2 regions of the Paenibacillus sp. FSL R7-0331 genome follow, and region 1 is predicted to be linked to the other one. Evidence: a T-box and tRNA genes for the amino acid it is inferred to sense, from the RefSeq annotation. Region 1 holds a T-box; the other holds one or more tRNA genes.
What was found. The T-box of region 1 lies ahead of lysS (lysine--tRNA ligase). A T-box ahead of a tRNA ligase gene usually reads a tRNA of that ligase, here a tRNA-Lys.

Region 1 (6,168 bases):
TTGACAAACTGTGCCTGAGTCCGCAATGCGGCTTTGCCTCGTCGGAGGAAGGCAATATTCTGACCGAGGAAGAGCAGTGGGACAAAATCCGGCTTGTGATCGAGACTGCAAACGAGGTATGGGTGTAATAAGTAAGGTATGGTTTACAAAGGTACAGGGATGTCTTAAGCAGCCGGAAGGGCTGCGGGACATCCCTGTTTTTTGTTTTGCTGATACCGTGTAACTTTGCCGTTGCCGGAAACACTGCTGTAAAGAATAGCTGCACTCTGTACACTTAAAAAGCGCGAAAGTTTGCTCCGGCTCCATTTAAATGTATTTTGTGCAACTATTCCTGCCCGAAATAACCAAAATGAGCATTTTGCGGATTTTTAATTGTACAGAATACACTTATATGTGTAATCCGGGGAGAAACAGGCATTTTAGTTGTATAATGTGCAGTTATCCCTGGTATGTGCAAAGTGTAAGTTACCCGCCAGCACCTTGATACAGCCTGCTAACCAAGCTAAGCGGACAATCGCCATCTGAATCTCTATCAGTCCGTTAATCGGTATCATTCGCCTACTACTGGCCTGAAGCAGCCGCATTTGTATTAAATCCCCTGTTAGTCACGTAGTTGTCGATACTCCAGATCCTGAGCCCGGATTCCCGTGCCCTCGATTCAATCATCCTAAAGTCATCTAAGTACAAGGTATCCGGCGGAAAAACAGCGACTCTGGCCAGCCCTTTCTCCAGCAGCAGCTGATTAACCATCTGATCATTCACGTATACGTAGGCTAGCAGTCTTCCGTATTGATCTCGCTCTGATTCGTCAAATTCCAGATGTACGGTTTGTCCGTCGAGCAGTTCTTTAGTATAGTCACGTGCTTCCAGCGCATAGGGCTCTGGCTGTTCTCCTATCTCCGGCGTGTCGATCAGCAGCAGACGAACCTTCTCGGTATCACCTTCGTTTGTACGGATTCGGAAGGTATCGCCGTCGATGACAGAGGTAACTTCGGCGTCCATTGTTTTCGAAGTGTATATAAATGTGCCAGCTACTTCATAATCTCTTAATATGAAAAAATTCTGTATTGAAATAGCCTTCTCAAGCATTGTGGTTCCCGGTGCAGTAATAATAGAGAGAACTAAACTTACAGCCACTGTAAGTAGAGAGATTTTTTTAACACGTTTACGGGATTTCCGGGCAGAAACATTCCTGCGGCTAAGCATCGACGGTTTGATGAAGCTGATCGCCCAGACGATGATTGCCAGTATGGTTAGTAATAGAAATAATACTGCCGTATAAGATTCAGTGAATAACATCCATCAGAGCTCCTCTAGTAACAATAATGATGCCAGTGTAGCAGAAAATAGCAGCATTGAATACCCGATTGCAGCATTCAGCTGTGCTAAACCCACACAATCATCATTTACATATATCCCCAAATGCTTTATTGTTTTAGCGGGAGGGATAATATGGATCCATATGTTGAACGGCAATATGAACGGCGCGCAAAGCCGGGAAGAATCAGGAACCTGCTCATTGTACTGGTGATTTTAGTAGGAGTGCTTGCGCTGCTTAATCCTGCTATTGAGGATTTTGCTGAATATGCCGTTGATGACCTGCAGGATACGCTGGGCGCTTCGCTGCCGGAAGGTCTTGGTCAGGCAATGATCAAACCGCTGGTGCAGAGTCTTGCAGACAGGGAGAATTACATAATCTTTTCTGTTTTCAGTCTGCCGGATATTCAGGACAGCAGCACCTTTATTGGCGATATCACTGCGAAGAAGCGTTACCTTGGTTTGTTCAAAATCTTTTTTATCGAATTGTAGCTTGAAATTTAAGCTTGAAAAAGCACAGCAAATCATGTTTAAATGGTTTTAATCGGATATGAAAAGCGATGATGAGAAGAGTAGTTAAGCAAACGTTGTTCCCAGAGAGCTCCAGCCGGTGAAATGGAGCAGCAATGTGCCTGACGAAAAAAGTCTCTGAGCTGCATACGGAATTATGCGTACTGAACGCCTAAGGATGGTATGACGGGAGCTCCCGTTACAGAGCTAGGGTATAAGCGTTATGGCCGTACCCGAAGAGGCGGGCCTGGCAACATGTCCGCGAACAGAGGTGGTACCACGGTGCTTATGACAGCTCCCGTCCTCAAGATGACAATCTTGAGGCGGGGGCTTTTTTGTTTTTATTTCAAAATAGAGGAGATTATTAACATGCATTGGGCACAAAAAATCGCAAACGACTTGATCAGCAGCCATCCTGAGCGTCAGACTTTTGTATGCGCATCGGGAATTAGCCCGTCGGGCTCGGTTCATATCGGCAATTTCCGCGAGATTGTCACTACTTATTTCGTCACTCAGGCGCTTCAGAGAGCCGGGAAAGAGGTCCGCTTTATTTTCTCATGGGATGATTTCGACCGGTTCCGTAAGGTTCCCGCGCAGCTGGACGCTTCATATGAGCAGTATATCGGCCTGCCGTACACTAGGGTTCCATGTCCATGCGGTGACCATACTTCCTATGCTGAGCACTACGAGCAGGAGTTTGAACAAGCGCTGAGCGCTTTTGGCATCCTACCTGAATTTATCTATCAGAGCCGTGAATATCAGTCAGGCAGATATAATAAGGCCATACTCCACGCCCTGCGAAGCAGAGGGGAAATTTACGATATCCTGATGATGTTCAAAACAGGCAAAGCCACAGAGGAGGCCAGGGCAGCCTTTTACCCGGTTCAGATCTATTGCGAGCGCTGCGGAAAAGATTCGACCAGCGTTCATGCATTCGATGAGGAATCAGAGAATATTATCTACAGCTGCAAATGCGGCTGTTATAACACGCTTCATGTTCCTCAAGCCTCAAACATCAAGCTGCACTGGAAAATAGACTGGCCGATGCGCTGGGGAATGGAGCAGGTTGTGTTCGAGCCCGGCGGACGAGATCATTCGTCTGAGACGGGGAGCTATAATGTTGCCAAGGTCATGGCGGAAAAAATATTCGGAAATCAGCCGCCGTATTACGTTCCCTATGAGTTCATCAGCATTAAGGGCAGCCATGCCAAAATGTCCAGCTCGTCTGGCCATAACTATACGCCTGAGGACCTGCTGAAGGTATACGGGCCGGAGCCGATCCTGTTCATGTTCGCCAAATACCAGCCGGATGCGGCCTTCAGTATCGGCCTGGATGAGGATGTGCTGCGGAACTACACGGAATTCGAGCGCTTGCGTAAAGCTTATGCCGCAGGGTTGCTGGAGAGTGAAGACATGCGTGCGGCTCTTGAGCTGGTCCGGAGAAATCCTGAAGAGCTGGAAGCGCCGGGCTTCAGCCAGGCTGCGGCCCTGCTGCCGCTGATCAACTGGGACAGCGGGCTGCTGCAAAAGCTGCTGGACCAGGATAGCGGCGCTGCCGGTCAAGCCGAATTATTCCGGCAGACCGCAGAACGGGCCGAGCACTGGATCAGACATTATGCCCCGCATAAGCTGGTTACTGTGAACATCAGTCCGGACCGGGTGCGGTTTCAGTCACTGCAGGCTGCTGAACAGGAGCGCGTAATGGCATTCTGCAGCTTGCTCCGTACCGGCTTTTCCGATGAAACGGAGTTTATGCAGCAGGTGTACGCTATTTGTCACGATGCTGACAAAAAGACGATGAGGAGCAATCAGAAGGCGCTATTTTCCATCCTTTATCAGCTGATTCTGCAGCAGCCGGAGGGTCCAAGGGTTCCTGTACTTGTGCAGGCACTGGGCAAAGAGCGCGTGCTGGCGCTGCTGGAGTTCTAAACAGAGCGCCTATGCCCTTTACGGGATCGTCCCAAGAGAGGTATAATATAACGGACTGTTTATAACTTATGTTGGAAAGTGAGTCGAACACTATGGGCCGTAAATGGAATAATATTAAAGAGAAGAAAGCATCGAAGGATGCCAATACAAGTAAGGTCTACGCCAAATTCGGCGTTGAGATTTATGTAGCAGCTAAGAAAGGCGAACCGGACCCGGAATCGAACCGTGCACTCAAGGTCGTTCTGGAACGCGCCAAAACTTATAATGTACCGAAGGCCATTATCGACCGCGCTTTGGAAAAAGCTAAAGGAAGCGGCGACGAAAGCTATGTGGAGCTGCGCTATGAAGGCTTCGGACCAAGCGGCTCGATGATTATCATCGATGCATTGACCAATAACGTGAACCGTACGGCTCCGCTTGTCCGTTCTGCATTCAGCAAAAACGGCGGCAACATGGGTGTCAGCGGATCCGTAACGTATATGTTTGATCCGACAGCTGTTATCGGCCTGGAGGGTAAATCTGCTGAAGAAGTAATGGAGCTGCTGATTGAAGCCGATGTGGATGTACGTGATGTGCTGGAAGAGGACGAGGCGGTCATCGTATACGCTGAGCCTGACCAGTTCCATGCTGTACAGGAGACGCTTCGCGGGGCCGGTATTACAGAATTCACCGTAGCCGAGCTTACAATGCTTCCGCAGAACTATGTGGAGATCCCGGAAGATGCTGAAGCACAGTTCGAGAAGCTGATCGACGCACTGGAAGAGCTCGACGATGTACAGCAGGTCTATCACAACGTTGACTCCGAATAATCAGGGCTGCCGGTTGCCATAATAAGGTGAATCATTTTAGTAACCTTAAGGAGGCAGCGCAGTGACAGATCACGCCAAACCGGATAAGAACCTGATGAACACTGTGGATGAGCTGGACCATGCGGCAGTAACCAGCCAGCAGGCACAGCAGATGGAGCAGAAGAAGCTCGACATCCGCAAGGAGTCCCTTAGCGATGACAAGACAACTTATAAGAAGAACGAACAGAATTCTTATAAGTGACTACTGCATCAAGACGGGCTTTAGGGAGCGGCAGGAGATGATCCTGCTGCTCTTTTTTTATTCCACAGGGAAGGGAGAGATTCAATATGCCGGACTTCCGGGTGCTTAGTGTTGTACATATCATGCTGTTCAAGGGCGGCCAGGTGCTGCTGCTTAGACGCTGCAATACAGGACATATGGACGGTTATTACGGTTTTCCTGGCGGGAAGCTGGACGGAGGGGAGACGCTGCAGATGGCAGCGATCCGCGAAGCGCGGGAGGAAACAGGTGTCAGGATTGACCCGGCATGTCTGCATATGCTGGGGACAATGCATATCAGGACTCCGGGCGGGGAACGGATTGATTTTTTCTTCCGGGCTGAGGGGTGGTCGGGAGAAGTGAGTAACCTGGAGCCTAATAAATGTGATGACCTGAGCTGGTTTGACGCGGATAAGCTCCCGGACAATACCCTTCCCTTCATGAAAAAAGCTATGGATACATTCGGCCGTGGGGAATGGTTTATGGAGCATGGCTGGGATTAAGCTGTCACAAGCCTTTCGGATTACAGTTTAATATATTCATTGTAAATATAGCAGGAGGCCGGGGATGGATCATATAAGTACTGGAATGATCATTGTTTTGGTGGTGTGCGGCTTTCTGGCCGGATTTATTGATTCTGTAGTGGGCGGCGGCGGACTGATCTCGATTCCGGCGCTGCTGTCGGCGGGCATACCGCTGCATCTGCTGCTTGGAACGAACAAGCTGGCAGGCACCATGTGCTCTTTTACCAGTACGGCTTCCTTCATTAAGTCCGGTAAAATCAACTTTCAGCTGATCAGGCTGCTTATTCCCTTCTCCATTGCCGGTGCGGTTGCAGGCTCATTTACCGTCCGGCAGGTGCCGTCGGAATTTCTGAAGCCGCTGGTCATCGTGATGCTGGTGGTGATTACGGTCTATACCTTGTTCAAAAAATCGTGGGGTGATGTGTCCACCTTCTCCGGCAGCAGCAAAAAAACACGGCTGACCGGCATGCTGGTCGCCCTGATCATCGGGTTCTATGACGGTTTTTTCGGTCCGGGCACGGGATCGTTCCTGATCTTTGCTTTTCTGATGCTGGGCTTTGAGTTCGTGACAGCAGCCGGCAATGCCAAGGTGCTGAATTTTGCCAGCAATATCTCTAGTCTGCTTACATTCATTGCACTGGGCTCGGTCAGCTATTCTTACGGGCTGCTGCTGGGCGTTCCTATGGTTGCCGGTGCAATCATCGGTTCCAAATTCGCGATCCGCAAGGGGGCCGGGTATATCCGCCCGCTGTTCATTGCCGTAACGGTGATCTTGATCGGCAAGCAGATCTGGGATACGATGCATTAAACAGAAGTAATC
Region 2 (6,168 bases), 970 kb from region 1:
CAGAAGCGGCTGCCAAGGATATTCCGTTTGGCGAGACCAGACACTACGTGCAGCGCGTGATTTATTATTATAATCAGTACACGGAGATTTACAGTGAATTTTAAGCCTCTGCTATGTAAAAAGAAGTATTAAACGGCATGCAGCCGTTTAATACTTCTTAGGCAAGCTTATGGGGACAGGTTATTTATATTGACCTGCCAGGGATTGCTCGGCGATCGTTACAAGACGTTTAGTGATGTAACCACCGATCGAACCGTTTTCGTAAGAAGTTTTATTGCCTTGGTATCCGTCCGGGGAAAGAGTGATACCCAATTCTTGGGCAACTTCATATTTCAGTTGTTCCAAGGCACCGCGTGAGTTTGGAGCTACCAGGTTATTGCTGCTGTTTTGGCTCATTTCTGTTCACCTCCTATCGGTTGGTAACTGTATTATGTGCCGGACTCGCCAGATTCATAACAAGATAAAAACGGTGTTTTATGGAAATAAATATTACCTGCCCAACATGGGGGTACAGAAAACAGCGGCGACTAATACTACAGTAAAAGGAGTGGCCTTAGCTTATGAAATGCCCATACTGCGATCATACAAATACCAAAGTGCTTGACTCGCGTCCGGCCAATGAGAATAAATCGATCCGGCGCAGGCGTGAATGTGAGCGTTGCAGCAAGCGCTTTACTACATTTGAGATGATTGAGGAAACCCCGCTGATCGTCATCAAGAAAGGCGGCAGCCGTGAGGAATTCAGCCGTGACAAAATTCTGCGCGGACTGATCAGAGCCTGCGAGAAGCGTCCTGTCTCTGTCGAACGTCTGGAATCCATCGTCTCAGAGGTGGAGAAGACGCTGCGCGGTATCGCCCTGGCTGAGATCGAGAGCCGCCAGATCGGCGAGCTGGTCATGGAGCAGCTATATCCGGTAGATGAGGTGGCTTACGTCCGCTTTGCCTCTGTATACCGTCAGTTCAAAGACATCAACATGTTTATGAAGGAACTGAAAGGTCTGCTGTCCAAAGACGATGGTGAGATGGAGGGGCTATAGACAGGCTGCAGCACCTGTGCTCCGTAATGCTCTGTATGGTATGGAGCGTTGCATAGGTGCTGTGGCGGTTCTCCGGAAGGGAAGAGAAAAAAATGATAAAAGTGTTGACATCAGGAATGGATTTCTGTATTATATAGAAGTCGGCTACGAAATAATTAATAACACGACGAGGTGAGCTTGACGCTCACACACACGAGGATTTAGAATACATAGTTTCATTTCCACAATAACTAATATGGGGCCATAGCTCAGCTGGGAGAGCGCATCGCTGGCAGCGATGAGGTCAGGGGTTCGATCCCCCTTGGCTCCACCAAATATCTTAATATCATGGACTCTTAGCTCAGTTGGTAGAGCAGTAGACTCTTAATCTATTTGTCCAGGGTTCGAGCCCCTGAGAGTCCATCCCATGAAGAACGGCAGAGATGCCGTTTTTTTGTTGTGTTGGGAGTGGGACGGGGATTGTATTGAAAGCTAATGCTACGCCAGTTGCCGACGGCAACTGACTACACTGAATTACAAACCAATTCCGATATCCCATAACGAACACATCAGCACCAACTGGCTACCGTCCACAACAACTGCTGATAGCCCAAGAAGACCAAAGCCAACAACCCAGTACCAACTGCCAACCGTCTACACCAACAGCTGACCGATCCAAAAACCACTAAATCCAGCTTTCGACTAACTATTGCTACTTTGAAATCCTATTATCCACTGTTACGGACCCCACGGACGTTATTTTCTCTGATTGGGATATTTAGGAGCGCTAACGGACCGTACCGCGCTTATTCCCCTTCATCAGGCAATAATCCACACGAAAATCAGCAAATAACTGCATCTGAGTCCGTAAGGTTGACGTAATAGTGCTTTTGAAGGGAATAAAGGCTGTACGGTCCGTAACGATTCACTCGACTTCCCACTATTACAATAGGTATAACAATTTAGTACAACCGAAACCTTAACTAGTGATAAACCACTGGTTACTTTGTTACACCCTCAACTGGTACGTACGATTGCGCTGTATATCCAGTAACTGTAGGAGAACAAATTTTGCAGAATTCGTCTGGCGTGTCTGTCAGAAATTTTGAGATGCTGCGCAAGTTCCGAAGGTGTGAAAGCCCTGAGCAGACGTCTTGCGAAACGCAATGATTCTGCCTCCAGCCAAGTTAAAGTGGAAGAGACATCTGTTGCAATGAATTTGCCTATAAAAGACAGAACCAGCTGTTGGCATTGTTTAGGCTCTTCCACAATTGAAGGATATGCGATAGGGAGAAAGGTCCAGCCATCCAAAGCCAGCAAGCAATGCCGGCGGCATAAATCCTTGAATCGTCTGACATCCAGTTCTCTAGCGTGTGGTCCATAGCCTTTAATTTCAATCCCGCTCTTCACACCTCCAGGCATATAAGCCAAATCCAGATAGCAGTAACCTTTATTGAAATCACGCACTTCCCATTCCGTGTACAAATGATCCGGATTACCGATTACCGGGAACCAGACGGTGCGGAGAAATTCAACGGTCTCATGGTCTAATCCATTGCTTATAAACTTCTTTCGCCTGTGGTTGCTCTCATTCTCTAGGTTGTCAATTAACTATTCTTCGTACTGCTGCTCAAATCGCGGCATCCCAAACTCCTCCTTGAACGCTCGATTCAGAGCTGATTTTGCCCGCGAAAAAGCCGCCTTAACACTCAACCCCTCCTTGATTTAATCTAGGATCGGGTAACTGCTACATTGAAATCAGCTTGACTATTTTCCGCGTACTATTGGAATGCCTAAGTTATTCAAAAACAAGAACCTGAAATTCGAACCATAATAGACTAAATAATGCTCAAAAGTACGGAAATTAGATGTGATAGAAAATTTCGCGAGAAAATTTTCAGATGACGTCTTTTGCTCATAAAAACATGGTGGGGAACAGAAGTTAGCTACTTTTTGCGTTGTTTTTTGAATTTATCTGCAAGTTGAGGAAGCACAGAGATAAGCTGATCTCTCCATACATTATAAGTTTTTAATGAGATGCCGAGCTTCTTGGCTGTCTCGGTGATACTCATATCAGTGGTGTGGATATAAACAATGAGGTCTATAATCTGAGATGCTTTTTGTTTTCTATAGAACAAAAGCTGCCGGTTCACTGAGAAAGTACGTAAACATTTTTTACAACGAAATCGTGGGATCGGGCCTTTTGTATGCTTTATTGTGTTGTTAGATGAGCAATGAGGGCAGACGGTAGAAGATGTTTTTGAATTAGCAGAAAGAGTGTTTGATTTTTCGGATATTGATTTAAGCAGTTTTTTTAGATCTAATTCAAGAAACAATAAATCCTCCACGTTTAGCTCTTCATAACGTCCCAGATTTTCTCGAACATCTTCAATAACTCTCAACATACCATTATTTCCCTCCTTGAGAATAATGATAATAATGTATCAGGTCTCAAAGATAAATACCACATTTAATTTCCACATCGGAATAGTTTGGAAGTGAGGGGTATGCAACAACTCCAAAATACTTTAGTATAAGTATAAAATTGTAAATTTACGTATTGTAAATGACTAAGGAAGGTGGGGGAACATGCGTGTTTTTCTTGGCAGTTCCAGTTCACAGGATTCGATGAGATATCTTAGAAATGTTGCAATGCTTATTGAGAGTGAGAACGTCACACCTTACCCTTGGAATAGGACTGGGGTTTTTCCGTTGGGGGGTTATATGTTGGATACTCTTATAAACATAAGCAAACAGGTGGATGCAGCAATATTAATTTTTAACGAAGACGATCCGGTTTGGTACAGAAATGATATTATTTTGCAGCCTAAAGCTAATGTTTTGATTGAATATGGAATTTTTGTTGCAGCTCTTGGTAAAGAAAGAACGATTATTTGTAGAAAAGGTAGTTCAGTTATTGCATCAGATCTGCAGGGCCTAATTTATTGTGATCTTGATAAGGAGTACAAAGCAGAGAATGAAATTATAGCTTGGCTCCAATCAATAAACAAAGTAAAAGAAAATTGAAATTTTATAGGAGGCTATTTTGAGTAGAATTCCTGATATACAATCTCTTCGAGGCGTTTCTGAGTTGAAGTATTTAAATGCGGATAATGTTACCCGCTACCGATCTATCATGAAGTATCTGTACCAGCAATATCATAAACTGAATTATTGGCTCAAACCGGAGCAGATATACGACGGAGTGATTGCATGGAAGTTACATAAAAATTATACATTGGAACAATGTCAACTTGATCTGGAACAACTTGTTGAGTGGGGAAATTTAACCTCGCGTCATTATGGTGAACGGGCTGTCTCAGTAGATGAATATTTAAAAAAGAAATTTCAATACTTATTGACGCCTTATTCGATTGAAATTGAACGGCTGCTGGAAAACTTGGTAACAGTCCGGGGATATGGTGGATCTCTTGAGCCTACCTTGTTTGATACAATTGCAAACACCCTGTTTACAATTAGAGCCCGATCAGGCGAGTATGAACATGGGGAAGCATTAGTATTATGGGATCAAATTAATGAATCGTTCCAAAAACTTCACGAAGCATCAGTGGATTATATAGCTAGTCTTCAGACAGGAAAGGCAGAAGAGCTAATGGTCACTGATGATTTTTTAATATATAAAGATGCTATTACAAATTATTTAAAAGACTTTGTTCACACTATGCAGCGACGTTCTTACAAAATTGAAGGTAACTTAGTACAAATATCAAATGGAGTGAGAGATGTTTTTCTAGAAGCTGTGATTGAAGATGAGTGGAGAATTCCTAAACTTGAGGAAATAATTACGAAACAGCAATATTATGATGAGCTCTTTGAAAAATGGCATATACTGAGCAAATGGTTTCTGGGTGAACACGGAACAATCAGCGAAATGCAGTTGCTAGAAAGGGCAACAAAAGAGGCAATTGTGAAGATGGTACGGAGTGCTTTACGGATTCAGGAAAAAAAACGTACTAGTATTAGCCGCAGAAAAGAATTGGAGCATTTAGGTCAATGGTTTTACAAAATAGATAATCTGGATTCTGCTCATAAGCTTGCTGCCTACGCCTTTGGAATATTTTCCACCAGACATTTCCACGGAGAAGACAGACGGGAATCAGATAGCTCTGGACAATCCATGTGGTTGGAAACACCAATTGTCAAAAATTTGCGATCTCGGAGCAGAAAAAGACATGAACGCCAGGATACAGAAGCAGCGATTGATAATTCTCAGGAGAAAGAACGGCTGAGATTAGAATTTATAACAAGGCAAAAACAAGAACTTCAATTTTTAAAAGAGATGGTAGATCAGCGGGATATAAGTATATCTCAACTGGATGTAATAACTACCTCATCTAGATTGCAATTGTTGGATTGGATTAGTCGTTGTAACAATTCCTCAAACTCCATAATGCAGACCTCTGAAGGTGTCAAAATTCATTTAACTAAGCCAGTAGATAATGAGCGAGCGAGTTTGAGATGTGAGGACGGCCAACTTGAATTGCTTGATTATCATTTTACTTTTGTAGTTGTTGATAAAGATAATTGGAGTAATTTGCTTAGCTGGGCAATTGAGAATAACTAACTGTTGTTCTAAGAGAGGGGAGTGAGCTGTGGAGACTATTAGAGTTGGTAAATTAACAAAAAAGAGAAAACGGTCAAATATTGTGGATAAGGAAGAATTGTTAAATAGAAGGCGAGTATGTATGAATGCCCTATTAAATCGTCCATGGGTATCCAAAGAGCAAGATTCTCAATTATATTATTGGATTAAAGATAATTTCACCTCATTAAGAGATTGGTTTTCTAATTACACAGGTTACATTCTTATCTTAAACGGTAAGCTTGCAAAATTAGAAAAGGTACCTGAAGTCGCATATCCGTGGATGGGATTTCAAGAGTTTCGAGAACCTTTAGACTACTCTTTGTTTACATATTGTTTATGGTTTCTGGAAGCCAAATCAGAGCAAGAACAGTTTTTGCTGACTGATCTAATAAAGGAAGTTCGTGATTCTATGATGGAATCGGGAATAGAAGTAGACTGGAAAAATTACTATCATCGTTTATCTATGGCAAGGGCTTTGAAAAAGCTAAAAAGTCTACAAGTTATCATAGCAGTAGATGGTACAGAGGCCGATTGGGCATCAACTGA

Region 2: it has a tRNA-Lys gene. The T-box ahead of lysS (lysine--tRNA ligase) is inferred to sense a tRNA for this amino acid. The anticodon was not compared.

What each region holds. Positions count from the first base shown of each region.
Region 1 is NZ_CP009284.1:3,428,455-3,434,622, forward strand. It holds gene R70331_RS14385 (5-methyltetrahydropteroyltriglutamate--homocysteine S-methyltransferase) at 1-128, shown strand, start outside; gene R70331_RS30510 (thermonuclease family protein) at 562-1,299, opposite strand; gene R70331_RS14395 (hypothetical protein) at 1,453-1,809, shown strand; T-box leader at 1,869-2,136, shown strand; gene lysS (lysine--tRNA ligase) at 2,197-3,756, shown strand; gene R70331_RS14405 (YebC/PmpR family DNA-binding transcriptional regulator) at 3,849-4,565, shown strand; gene R70331_RS14410 (hypothetical protein) at 4,627-4,806, shown strand; gene R70331_RS14415 (NUDIX hydrolase) at 4,893-5,327, shown strand; gene R70331_RS14420 (TSUP family transporter) at 5,392-6,156, shown strand.
Region 2 is NZ_CP009284.1:2,455,877-2,462,044, forward strand. It holds gene R70331_RS10010 (lytic transglycosylase domain-containing protein) at 1-104, shown strand, start outside; gene R70331_RS10015 (alpha/beta-type small acid-soluble spore protein) at 181-396, opposite strand; gene nrdR (transcriptional regulator NrdR) at 561-1,037, shown strand; tRNA gene R70331_RS10025 (tRNA-Ala) at 1,275-1,350, shown strand; tRNA gene R70331_RS10030 (tRNA-Lys) at 1,367-1,439, shown strand; gene R70331_RS31035 (hypothetical protein) at 2,034-2,483, opposite strand; gene R70331_RS10035 (IS1/IS1595 family N-terminal zinc-binding domain-containing protein) at 2,963-3,421, opposite strand; gene R70331_RS10040 (nucleotide-binding protein) at 3,606-4,043, shown strand; gene R70331_RS10045 (TIGR02677 family protein) at 4,063-5,601, shown strand; gene R70331_RS10050 (TIGR02678 family protein) at 5,630-6,168, shown strand, end outside.